One region of the Bacteroides sp. f07 genome, then DNA from elsewhere that is predicted to be linked to it. Evidence: riboswitches for the same ligand, from Rfam matches in the RefSeq annotation. Region 1 holds a riboswitch; the other holds the start of a gene.
What was found. Region 1 has a riboswitch for cobalamin ahead of ACGHVY_RS14535 (anaerobic ribonucleoside triphosphate reductase). Riboswitches for the same ligand answer to the same signal wherever they lie in the genome.
Positions count from the first base shown of each region.

Region 2: linked by a shared signal. The riboswitch ahead of ACGHVY_RS12065 (TonB-dependent receptor plug domain-containing protein) and the one ahead of ACGHVY_RS14535 (anaerobic ribonucleoside triphosphate reductase) in region 1 are both predicted to bind cobalamin.

Region 1 covers NZ_BAABXI010000001.1:3,550,872-3,556,348, forward strand. The annotation lists gene ACGHVY_RS14525 (PDDEXK nuclease domain-containing protein) at 1-399, opposite strand, end outside; gene rpiA (ribose 5-phosphate isomerase A) at 554-1,255, shown strand; cobalamin riboswitch at 1,447-1,634, shown strand; gene ACGHVY_RS14535 (anaerobic ribonucleoside triphosphate reductase) at 1,662-4,055, shown strand; gene nrdG (anaerobic ribonucleoside-triphosphate reductase activating protein) at 4,060-4,518, shown strand; gene ACGHVY_RS14545 (MFS transporter) at 4,660-5,477, shown strand, end outside.
Region 2 covers NZ_BAABXI010000001.1:2,925,133-2,930,609, reverse strand. The annotation lists gene ACGHVY_RS12070 (YncE family protein) at 1-1,416, opposite strand, end outside; gene ACGHVY_RS12065 (TonB-dependent receptor plug domain-containing protein) at 1,432-3,474, opposite strand; cobalamin riboswitch at 3,662-3,871, opposite strand; gene ACGHVY_RS12060 (DUF5106 domain-containing protein) at 3,897-4,835, opposite strand; gene ACGHVY_RS12055 (ATP-binding protein) at 4,970-5,477, opposite strand, start outside.

The sequences.
Region 1 (5,477 bases):
CGGAATACAACAGACGGTGTCCTTTACAAATTGCGCCACATCTTGTGGCGTGATTTCGTCTTTCAATGAATCAACAGTTTGTGCCACAAGATGTGGCGCAATTGCAATCTCCCTAGAAAACACAGTATACATCTGCTTCATATATTGCAGATTACGAACCGAGAAACCTTTTACATCAGGAAATATGGCTTGCAAATCCTGACTAAGTCCCTTATAAAAGCCATTCCCCCATTTACTTTCAGCTTTTTTAGTAACAATATCTCCGCCAAGGGACCAATAAAAATGAAGCATTTCTGAGTTCACCTTTACCGCAGCCTTTATTTGGCTCTTTCTAAAACGTAAGCTAAGTTCGCTTATCCACTCTGTATATTCTTTATCTATCTTTAAAAGTTTACTCATATTCACTTGCTATTTTTGCAAAGGTACTAATTTATCCACAAGCAAAGAAGATTCTCCACCATAAGAATAGCCAAAGTAATTAAGGGAATTATAGAAGAAACAAAAAAGCTCCATTATCCGTTATATTTATACTACCAAATAAAGAATAATTTCAATGGACTGGGAAAATTATCTGATAAAGCACCTTCAATGGTCGGACACCATTATCAACCATGAAGCGAAAGAACACGTAGCCCGCGAGATTGCCGCAATAGCCAAAGACGGGGAAACCATCGGAGCCGGTTCCGGATCCACCGTCTACCTGACACTGTTCGAACTGGCACAGCGGATTCTCGAAGAGCACCTACATATCGAAGTCATCCCCGCTTCCAAAGAAATCTCCATGACCTGCATACAGCTAGGCATCCCCCAAACCACCCTCTGGAACAAACGTCCCGACTGGACTTTCGACGGAACGGACGAAGTAGACCCGCAGCAGAACCTGATAAAAGGTCGTGGCGGAGCCATGTTCAAAGAGAAACTGCTCATCCGGAGCAGCCGCAAAACATTCATCATCATCGACCCCGGCAAACGGGTCGACCGACTGGGAAGCAAATTCCCCGTTCCCGTAGAAATCTTTCCCGATTCACTGGCTTATGTGGAAAGCGAATTGCAACACCTAGGCGCATCGGAAATCATTCTACGCCCCGCCCACGGAAAAGACGGACCAATCTTTACAGAAAACGGTAACTTCATCCTCGACACCCGCTTCAGCTTCATTGACGATTCTCTCGAAGAACGGCTGAAGAAAATCACCGGCGTCATAGAGAGCGGACTGTTCATAGGTTATGACATTGAGGTTATCGTAGCGGAATAAAAATCGCCTATCAGCCACCCATCTAAAAAACAGAGTTTTTTTAGTCCTTTCCTTAAGAGCAAAATAGAGAAATTCCCACAAAAGTATTTTCTTAAAAGTTTTCCAAAACGGAAAACTTTCTGTATCAGCGAGAAAGAAAAGTTTCCCGAAATTTAATGTTAAAAGCTAACCGATGTATTGGATTATCTTCTATCTTTGTATCCGTTTTCGGAGCTAAAAAGAGGTTTAGTCAATGAGGGAACGCTGTGCAAATCGGCGACAGTACCCGCTGCTGTAATTCTCTGTGAATCCGCACACTATGTCACTGCACCGGTAGGTGTGGGAAGGCGCTGCGAGGGAGGGATAAGTCAGAAGACCTGCCGGAATCGAATAAACATATTATTAATCACTTTCGGGAGTTAAAGTTATGAACTACGCGGAAATTTGTATCATCAAACGTGATGGTAAAAGAGAAGATTTCTCTATCAGTAAGATTAAGAATGCAATCAGCAAGGCATTCAGTGCAACGGGGATTCAGGATGAGCAGCAGTTGGTGGCTGACATCACGATGAATGTAATCAGTCAGTTTGCCACTCCTACGATTACCGTAGAGGAGATTCAGGATTTAGTGGAAAAGGCATTAATGAAGGTTAGGCCGGAAGTAGCGAAGAAGTATATCATCTATCGCGAATGGCGGAATACGGAACGGGACAAGAAAACCCAGATGAAGCACGTGATGGACGGTATCGTTGCCATTGACAAGAACGACGTCAACCTGAGCAACGCCAACATGAGCAGCCACACCCCTGCCGGACAGATGATGACTTTTGCATCCGAAGTGACCAAAGATTATACTTATAAATATCTGTTGCCGAAGCGTTTTGCCGAAGCGCACCAGTTGGGCGACATTCATATCCATGACTTGGATTATTATCCGACCAAGACGACGACTTGCATCCAATATGACATGGACGACCTCTTTGAACGAGGCTTCCGCACAAAGAACGGCAGCATCCGTACCCCGCAAAGTATTCAGAGCTACGCGACGCTGGCTACTATCATTTTCCAGACTAACCAAAACGAGCAGCACGGCGGACAGGCGATTCCCGCTTTCGACTTCTTCATGGCGAAAGGAGTGGCGAAGTCTTTCCGTAAGCATATGGCTTCGTTCATCAACTTCTATGTGGCGATGGAGAACGGCAGCCAGGCGGACGAGAAGGCAATCCGTACGTTGATTAAGGAGTATCTGCCGTCTATCAAATCTACCGAGGCAGAGCGCGAAACGTTGCGTATCGCTTTGATAGCCCTGCAAATCATTATAGATAAGGAACATCTGGCACGCATCACGGAGAAAGCATACCAGCAGACCCGCAAGGATACACATCAGGCGATGGAAGGGTTTATCCACAACCTGAACACGATGCACTCACGCGGAGGTAACCAGGTGGTGTTCAGTTCTATCAATTACGGTACGGACACTTCTGCAGAAGGGCGGATGGTGATTGAGGAATTGCTGAAAGCTACCATCGAGGGCTTGGGTACACGGGGAGAAGTGCCTGTATTCCCGATTCAGATATTCAAGGTGAAGGACGGGGTGTCTTACTCGGAAAAGGACTTTGAGAAAGCGATGAAAGCGGAGAATATAGAAGACGCGATGAAAGACCGTTACGAAGCTCCGAACTTCGACTTGTTGCTGAAAGCTTGCCAGACTACCGCGAAGGCGTTGTTCCCGAACTTCATGTTCCTTGATACGCCTTTCAACACGAACGAGAAATGGAAAGCGGACGACCCGAAACGTTATATCTACGAATTGGCGACAATGGGTTGCCGTACACGTGTGTTTGAGAATGTGGCGGGAGAAAAATCGTCTTTGGGACGCGGTAATCTTTCTTTCACTACGCTGAATATGCCGAGATTGGCTATCGAAGCCCGCATTAAGGCTGAAAACTTAATAGAGGATGAACGCAACACGGATGCCATCGAGCAAAAAGCGAAAGAGATTTTCATCGAATCCGTACACAATATGGCTGCTTTGGTAGCCGACCAGCTTTACGAACGTTACCAATACCAGCGCACGGCACTGGCACGCCAGTTCCCGTTCATGATGGGGAATAACGTGTGGAAAGGCGGTGCCGAACTGAATCCGAACGAGCAGGTAGGCGATGTATTGCGCAGCGGTACGCTGGGAATCGGCTTTATCGGCGGGCACAATGCGATGGTGGCTCTTTACGGCAAAGGTCACGGTCACAGCCAGAAGGCATGGGACACGCTGTATGAAGCTGTGATGGAAATGAATAAGGTAGTGGATGAATACAAGGCGAAATATAACTTGAATTATTCGGTACTGGCTACTCCCGCCGAAGGACTTTCAGGACGTTTCACGAAGATGGACCGCCGGAAATACGGAAAAATCCCCGGAGTGACAGACCGTGATTATTATGTAAACTCATTCCACGTAGACGTGAAAGAGCCGATTAGCATCGTTGAGAAAATCAAACGTGAAGCTCCTTTCCACGCCATCACCCGTGGCGGACATATCACGTATGTGGAGCTGGACGGGGAAGCGCAGAAGAATGTGCGTGCCATCGCCAAAATCGTGAAAGTGATGCATGACGAGGGAATCGGTTATGGTTCTATCAATCATCCGGTAGATACTTGCCACAACTGCGGCTACAAAGGGGTGATTTTCGACAAATGTCCGGTTTGCCAAAGTGAAAGTATTCTCCGCATGCGTCGTATCACGGGTTATCTGACGGGCGACCTGAGTTCTTGGAACTCTGCCAAACGGGCGGAAGAAAAAGACCGTGTGAAACATTTGTAAACCAATGAATTTATTAGGAACTTATCCTGAAACAATAGTGGACGGTGCAGGCATCCGGTATTCTATTTATCTTGCCGGATGCGCTCATCACTGTCACGGCTGCCACAACCCGGAAAGCTGGAATCCGAAAGCGGGGGAACTGTTGACGGAAGAGAAGGTTTCGTCTATCATCAGGGAGATTAAAGCGAATCCGTTGTTGGACGGGGTGACTTTCTCCGGCGGGGACCCTTTCTTCTATCCCGAAGAATTTCTGTCGCTCGCCAAGCGGGTGAAAGAAGAGACGGGGATGAATGTGTGGTGCTATACCGGGTATACGTATGAGGAGATTCAGGTGAAACCACGGTTGAAGGCTATTCTTCCTTACATCGACGTGTTGGTGGACGGACGTTTCGAGCAGTCGCTCTTTTCTCCTTACCTGGAGTTTCGGGGGAGCAGCAATCAACGGATTCTGAAACTAAAGTAATCCCGAAGGGGGAGATAATCCAAAAGTTGAGAAAATCTCCACCACTAAAAAAACTTATTTTTCAAAGAAAACAAAAACACCTGTACGGTTGTTTTGTTTACTTTTACGGACAAAAGATAATTCTGCAAGAATAAGTTTTTTATGGTACAAACAATAACTACGACTCATATATCTGACGAATCCGACGGATTGCCGATGCCCAAACGTATTTGGGCGGTGGTATCCGTCGGATTCGCTCTTTGCATGTCTGTACTGGACATCAATATAGTTAATATCGTATTGCCTACGCTTTCGCATGACTTCGGGACGACGCCTGCCGTGACTACGTGGATTATCAATGGGTATCAGTTGGCAATCGTCATATCCCTGTTGTCCTTTTCCGCTTTGGGGGAGATGATTGGTTATCGGAAAGTCTTTCTTTCGGGCATCGGGTTGTTTTGTATCACTTCGCTGATTTGCGCGCTGTCCGATTCATTCTGGACGCTGACGGTGGCACGTATTTTCCAAGGGTTCAGCGCTTCCGCCATTACGAGTGTGAATACGGCGCAGTTGCGGTATATTTACCCGAAAAGTCAGATTGGCCGGGGGATGGGAATTAATGCGATGGTGGTTGCCATATCGGCAGCGGCAGGTCCTTCTGTGGCTAGCGGTATTCTTTCGATTGCCAGTTGGCATTGGTTGTTTGCCATTAACGTGCCGTTGGGAATCACGGCGTTGTTTTTGGGTATCAAGCATTTACCGAAGCAGGAAGAATTGTCGAAACGAAAGTTCGATTATATCAGTGCCATAGCGAATGCGATAACTTTCGGGTTACTGATTTACACGCTGGACGGATTTGCGCATCATGAGAAGATGGATTTTCTGGTCGTTCAGTTGGTGGTGGTAGCGGTAGTCGGGACGTATTATGTACGTCGGCAGTTGACTCAGACAACTCCTCTCCTACCGCTCGACTTGCTGCG
Region 2 (5,477 bases), 630 kb from region 1:
CTTTAAATTATAATAAGCATTTCCTTTTACTTTGAAATCGTATTCTCCTTTTATATTGGGAATTGATTGAGGAAATCCTAAAACGATATATCCGCCGAATCCGCCCAATGATATAATTGATTTCTGTTGTATCCTTCGGGTAGCTTCTTTTAATACATCTTCATAAGTATATCCATCTTTGTAAGCCGACGTACTCGTATTGATAAACTGTCCGGGAGCCGGCTTATATTCCCATACTTTATCGGCGAAAGCCAATGAATTTTCAGTTTCTTCGGTATTATCATCAATGTCGCTTTGTGAAGCCTTGTCGCTGAATACAATCGTGTTCGGATTCAGTCCGATATTATTCAGGCGGAATTGCAGTTGCCCTTGTTGGTTGAAACAGAGCAAATCTCCGTATATGGTGTAATCATAAGCATTTGTGATATACACGTTGCCACTATAAGGATTCACATTGATTCCATAAGGAGTATCGATATTTGTTCCGTCCGTAATGAAATTCTCACGAACGGTTTTTCCTGTTTTCAGATTGAATGTCTTGATAGAAGATGTTTGCGTACTATAATTGTAATTGTATAGATAGGCAATCTCTCCGTCAATGGCAAAGTTCTGTACTTTCTCATTGTAATGAGTCACTCCATTTGTCAGACAGTCTATTTTTGCAAAGTTATAATTTCCTGCTTCTACATCTTCTCCACGGGTTGCTACATAAACGGTTGTTCCATCCGTACCGGCTACAATCTTGCCCGGATTCGGTCCTACTGTAATTTTATTGATTTCTTTGAATGTGGCGATATCAACCACGGATACAGTATTGTCTACTCCCAGACCGGATGCATAATCCAGTCCGCCGGAATTGGAAACATATAACTTCTCGTTTTGTACACAGATTCCGTCGGGATTACGTCCCACGGAGGTGACACCGTCTATGGCGAGGGAAGTTGTATCAATACGTGTCACTGTTCCGTCATAAGAACATACATACGCTTTTTCTTTATGAAAGGCGATGTATCGCGGTTCACGTGAACTTCCGTTTTCGGTCAGCATTTGAATTTGCTTCAAGGAGTTTCCTGTACGGAAGTCTATTACTTCCACTGTACTGGAAACATTGACAATGACATATATCTTGTCGCCATAAATGGCTAAATCATTTGCCGTATCTCCCAATCCCCGATGATTGATTGTATTAAAATAGTTGCGCACCATTCTCTGGTTGCCGAAAGAGAAACGCATCAATGAACTGTTATTCTGATTGAATAGTCCTTCACATAACGCATAGAGCTCGGCTGTATCTGTTTCAGTCGGGTCACCTGCAATGTCCGAAGTGAAAGGCTTATCTTCCATATCATCACAAGCCGTGAATAATAATAGGATGGGCAGGCAGAACCAAAATATATATGTCAATTTCCTTTTCATATCAGTATCCTGCTTTTAATATGTTATTTTTAGCGTTGCTCTTACCGAACGTCCCGGCATTGGGAAGTATCGTACAATCTCGTAATTTTTATCCATCAGGTTCAGTACTTCCACGCTGAGCGAACTTGTAACTTTTCTTATCCGGAAGTCGCGGCTCGCCGAAATACTGTGGTCACTGTAACTATCCAGTCGGTTGGCTGCGATATTCTGTCCCACTGTATAGCGTTTTCCCGAATAAAGGAATGAGTAAGACATATTTATCCATGGAGTCTCGATGCCTGCTTGTCCTGAGGCAGAAACACGGGGAGTATAGGCTATCTGATGTTTATAAGTCGATTTATCCTTACTCAAATCAGGGTTGGTGACGTCCAATGCCCGTTGATACGTATAATTACCGGACAGGTTGATGCGGATTTTCTCCCAAGGCTGAAGAGATAAGTTTCCTGTGATGTCAATACCTTTGATATCTACACTTCCCAAGTTTCTCATGCTCCATATAGCAAGATTCTTGGTAGGATAAGCAATGATTTTATCCGTTACTTTGTTATAGTATGCATCAACGGTTGCCGAAAGATAAGGAATGAATGCACATACATTCTTGCTGTATGTCAGACCGATATTATATTGCTTTGCATTTTCCGGTTTCAGTTTGGTGTTTCCTACTTCCTGGTAATACAGGTCATTGAAACTTGGCAGACGGAAGATGTCCTTATAGAAGAAACGGATACGAAACTCTTCGTTACGGAAAGGTTTGAATGAAGCGCTGACATAAGGCGTTAATTTGCGGTGATTGCCGGCGCTGCCGCCTTCCTTGACATCTTCGTTGATGATAGTCGCCAAAGCGGATGCGGAGATTGTCAGCCAGTCATTCACGTATTTTCCTGCAAAAGCCGTCAGCCATGAATAGCGGGTGGGTTGCGCAAAATTAGTAAGATTAGTATCCATTGTATTGATACTCCCATCCGTCGAAAGGGAAAATGAAAGATTGCTCAATAATCTGTATAATACCGATGCGGAGAGATAGTATTCCTGTTGGTAATAGCTGTTTTCCGTTTTTCCTAAAGAGTTTTTGGTGTCGGGGTCCAGATAACGCTGATAGCTCCAGTTCCATTTGGCGGAAGTCTGGAATACCCATTGTTGGCTGAACTCTTTCTTGTATTGGCTTTGTACAAATGTATTCTTGTCCCACAGGTGCTGTGAGGAATAGTCGTTATAAAGTGTAGTGGCTTTCGGCAATCCCCGCGAAGATTGAAAGTAATAGGCTTTCAATCGCCATTGCTCTTTATCGGAGAAGTTGCCGTAAAGTCCGGCTTCGGCACGAAAAGTTTGTACGTCGGTATTCTTTCTTTTCTCCCGTGAAGTCAGGTCGCCCTCTGTATTTCCGTAGTGCAGGGTATATGGATATTGTCCGTCCGATGACATCCATTCGCCATTGGCTGTGACTGTCCACTTAGAACTGAGTTGTTGCTCTAACAGAACGGATGGATTGACAAGCCCCCATGAACCCGTCTTGAAAGCCGCGCTGATATTCGTACGTTTCCCTTTTTTGAAACGGGGAGTAAGTGTCTGTATATTCAGTATTCCTGCCGAAGCGAAGAAACGTGCCGGCTGGAAGATATTATCGCTCTGACCGTTGCTAAGTGATAACTGGTCTACATTATCGAGCGAGAAACGACCGATGTCAATCTGTCCCGTCTGGCAGTCGGTTACGGTGATTCCGTCATAACCTACGGCTGTGTGCTGTGCACCCAAGCTGCGTATGGATACGGTTTTCAGTCCGCCGATGCCACCGTAATCTTTCACGGTCACTCCGGCAAAATGCTTCACGGCATCAGAAACTTGCAGGGCATGCAGGTTCTTTAGCGCATCTTTGGAAAGTACTTGTAGCGGAGCGGTAGAACGTACCTCTCGTGTTTGATAAATATCGGAAACAGTAATTTCGGGGATGGAGTATGTATGCGTTGTATCCACTTTTTGCTGTTGCGCAAAAAGTGTCGGGAGTAAAAGTTGGCAGTAGAGTACTGCACAGATACTTTTGTATAGCCTTGTATGTCTCATCCTTATCCTACTACTGGTCTGTTTTTTCACTTTTAAAAGTGTCCGGGCGAAATCCCTTCGACCGGACACGCATAAATAAACTTGGCAGAGTTTATTAATTAAAACACACTTTCTCTGAATCAGAGTGATGAATGAAATGATAGACGGATTGTCCGGTTCATTAGACTCAACGCTTTTTCCTCGAAAGCAGTGAAATTGGGTGCACGGCAGGTCTTCTGACTCGTTCCTGTTGCGGGCGCCTTCCCAGAAGTTTCTTTCCAGTGGCTAAAAGTAGGTTGCTCGCAACACATTTATAGAACTTACAGCAGCGGGACTGTTCAGGATTTACACCTGATTCCCTTTTAATCGCTTTCCTCGTATATTTTGAGGGCTGCGAACCAATGCGCGACAAAGATAGATAGTTTATTTGTTTTTTGCAAGGTTTATTGATGTAATAAAAGATATTCTTCAATAGCTTGCGCGGTGGCGTCTTTCAGAAGAACGGTTTTATCCTTATTCAGGAGATAAAGGGTAGGGATGGCTTTCAAGTCATACAGTTGTTGTTCCTTGATAGCGAAGGTCTTATCATATCCGTTAATCCATTCTTTCGGGAATTCATTCAGATGTTTCCGCCATTCGTCCAGTTCTTCGTCGGGGTAGATAGAGAGGACGGTTAGCTTCTTTTGTGCTAGAAGCTGATTGATGACAGGCGCATTTTTCAATGCTTCGATTGTTTCCGTGCAGGCGTGGCATCCCGGGTTATTGATAAATAGTAAGGTATAGTCCGATTTCTGTTGATAAAGGGAACCTTGTGCGCCGGAAGCCAATGTATAGTTAAAGTTCAATGCTTTGGTTCCGATACGGTTTTTCTGAGCCAGTTCGCGACGGGCTTTGGGACGTACCTTTTCTATTTCTTCCAGTACGGGAGAAGCCATCATGGCATCCAGTACAGGGATATAAAACTCTTCGTTACGCATAGGGGAGTTAGGGTCGTATAAATATTTGTCTGCCAAATCGGTGATGTAAGTGAATACTTTCTTATCCACGTTTGTCCGTTCGATAGTTTTCCGCATAGCTTGCTGTGCTGTTTCCAATGGAACATGGTTCAATATATCGCAATAGTCCGCCCAAGCCTGTTCGGTCACTTCGGGGTGATGGATATAATTGGTATCGGCAAAGTTTACGTTATCCCAATAGTGCTTGACAAGGAAATCCGCCCGTTGTTCCGGCGCCGTCATCATTGTCGGGATGGTGGGTAATGTGAAAGTCTTGATAGTATCCTGTGCTACTTCGGTTTTGTTTAAGCCGGAAGCATTGCCGTTTTTGCAGGCACAAAGACAAAGAATACATACAATCGAAAGAATATTTAGATTCGTTTTCATAATTGGCTGTTATTATATTGAACTTCTATGAATTACATAGAAGACAAAGATAATGCCTTTTCATTTTATACAAAGAATTTTTCTTCCTTTTCTTCTCTGTCTTCTTTTTTAAGAACTTTGCTTCTTGAAGAATCTTACTTCTCCTTTGCCAATGTAAAGACAAACTCCAACCCGCCACCCTGATTGTTCTTGGCAGAGATGATGCCGCCATGAATAATCACTGCATTCTTCACAATAGCCAGTCCCAGTCCCGTTCCGCCTAACTTCCGCGAACGGCCTTTGTCTACCCGGTAGAAACGTTCGAAGAGACGGTTCAGATGTTCGGGGGATACGCCTATACCCGTATCGGCAAAACTGAAATAATAGAAACTTTCGTCTTCACGGAAACAATTGATATTAATCTGAATATTCGTTCCGGCGTATGCGATGGCGTTATCCATCAGATTACGGAAGATGGAGTAAATCAGGGAATAATTACCTTTGACTTGTATGCTCTTCTTTAAAGAATTAACCACCGTGATATGTTTCTCGTCCAGTTCCAGTGAAACCTCGTTGATGATATTTCCTACCAGTACACTGATATCCACCCGTTCCATGTCAATCATGTTGGCAGCCTCGTCCATGCGGGTAAGTACGGAAATG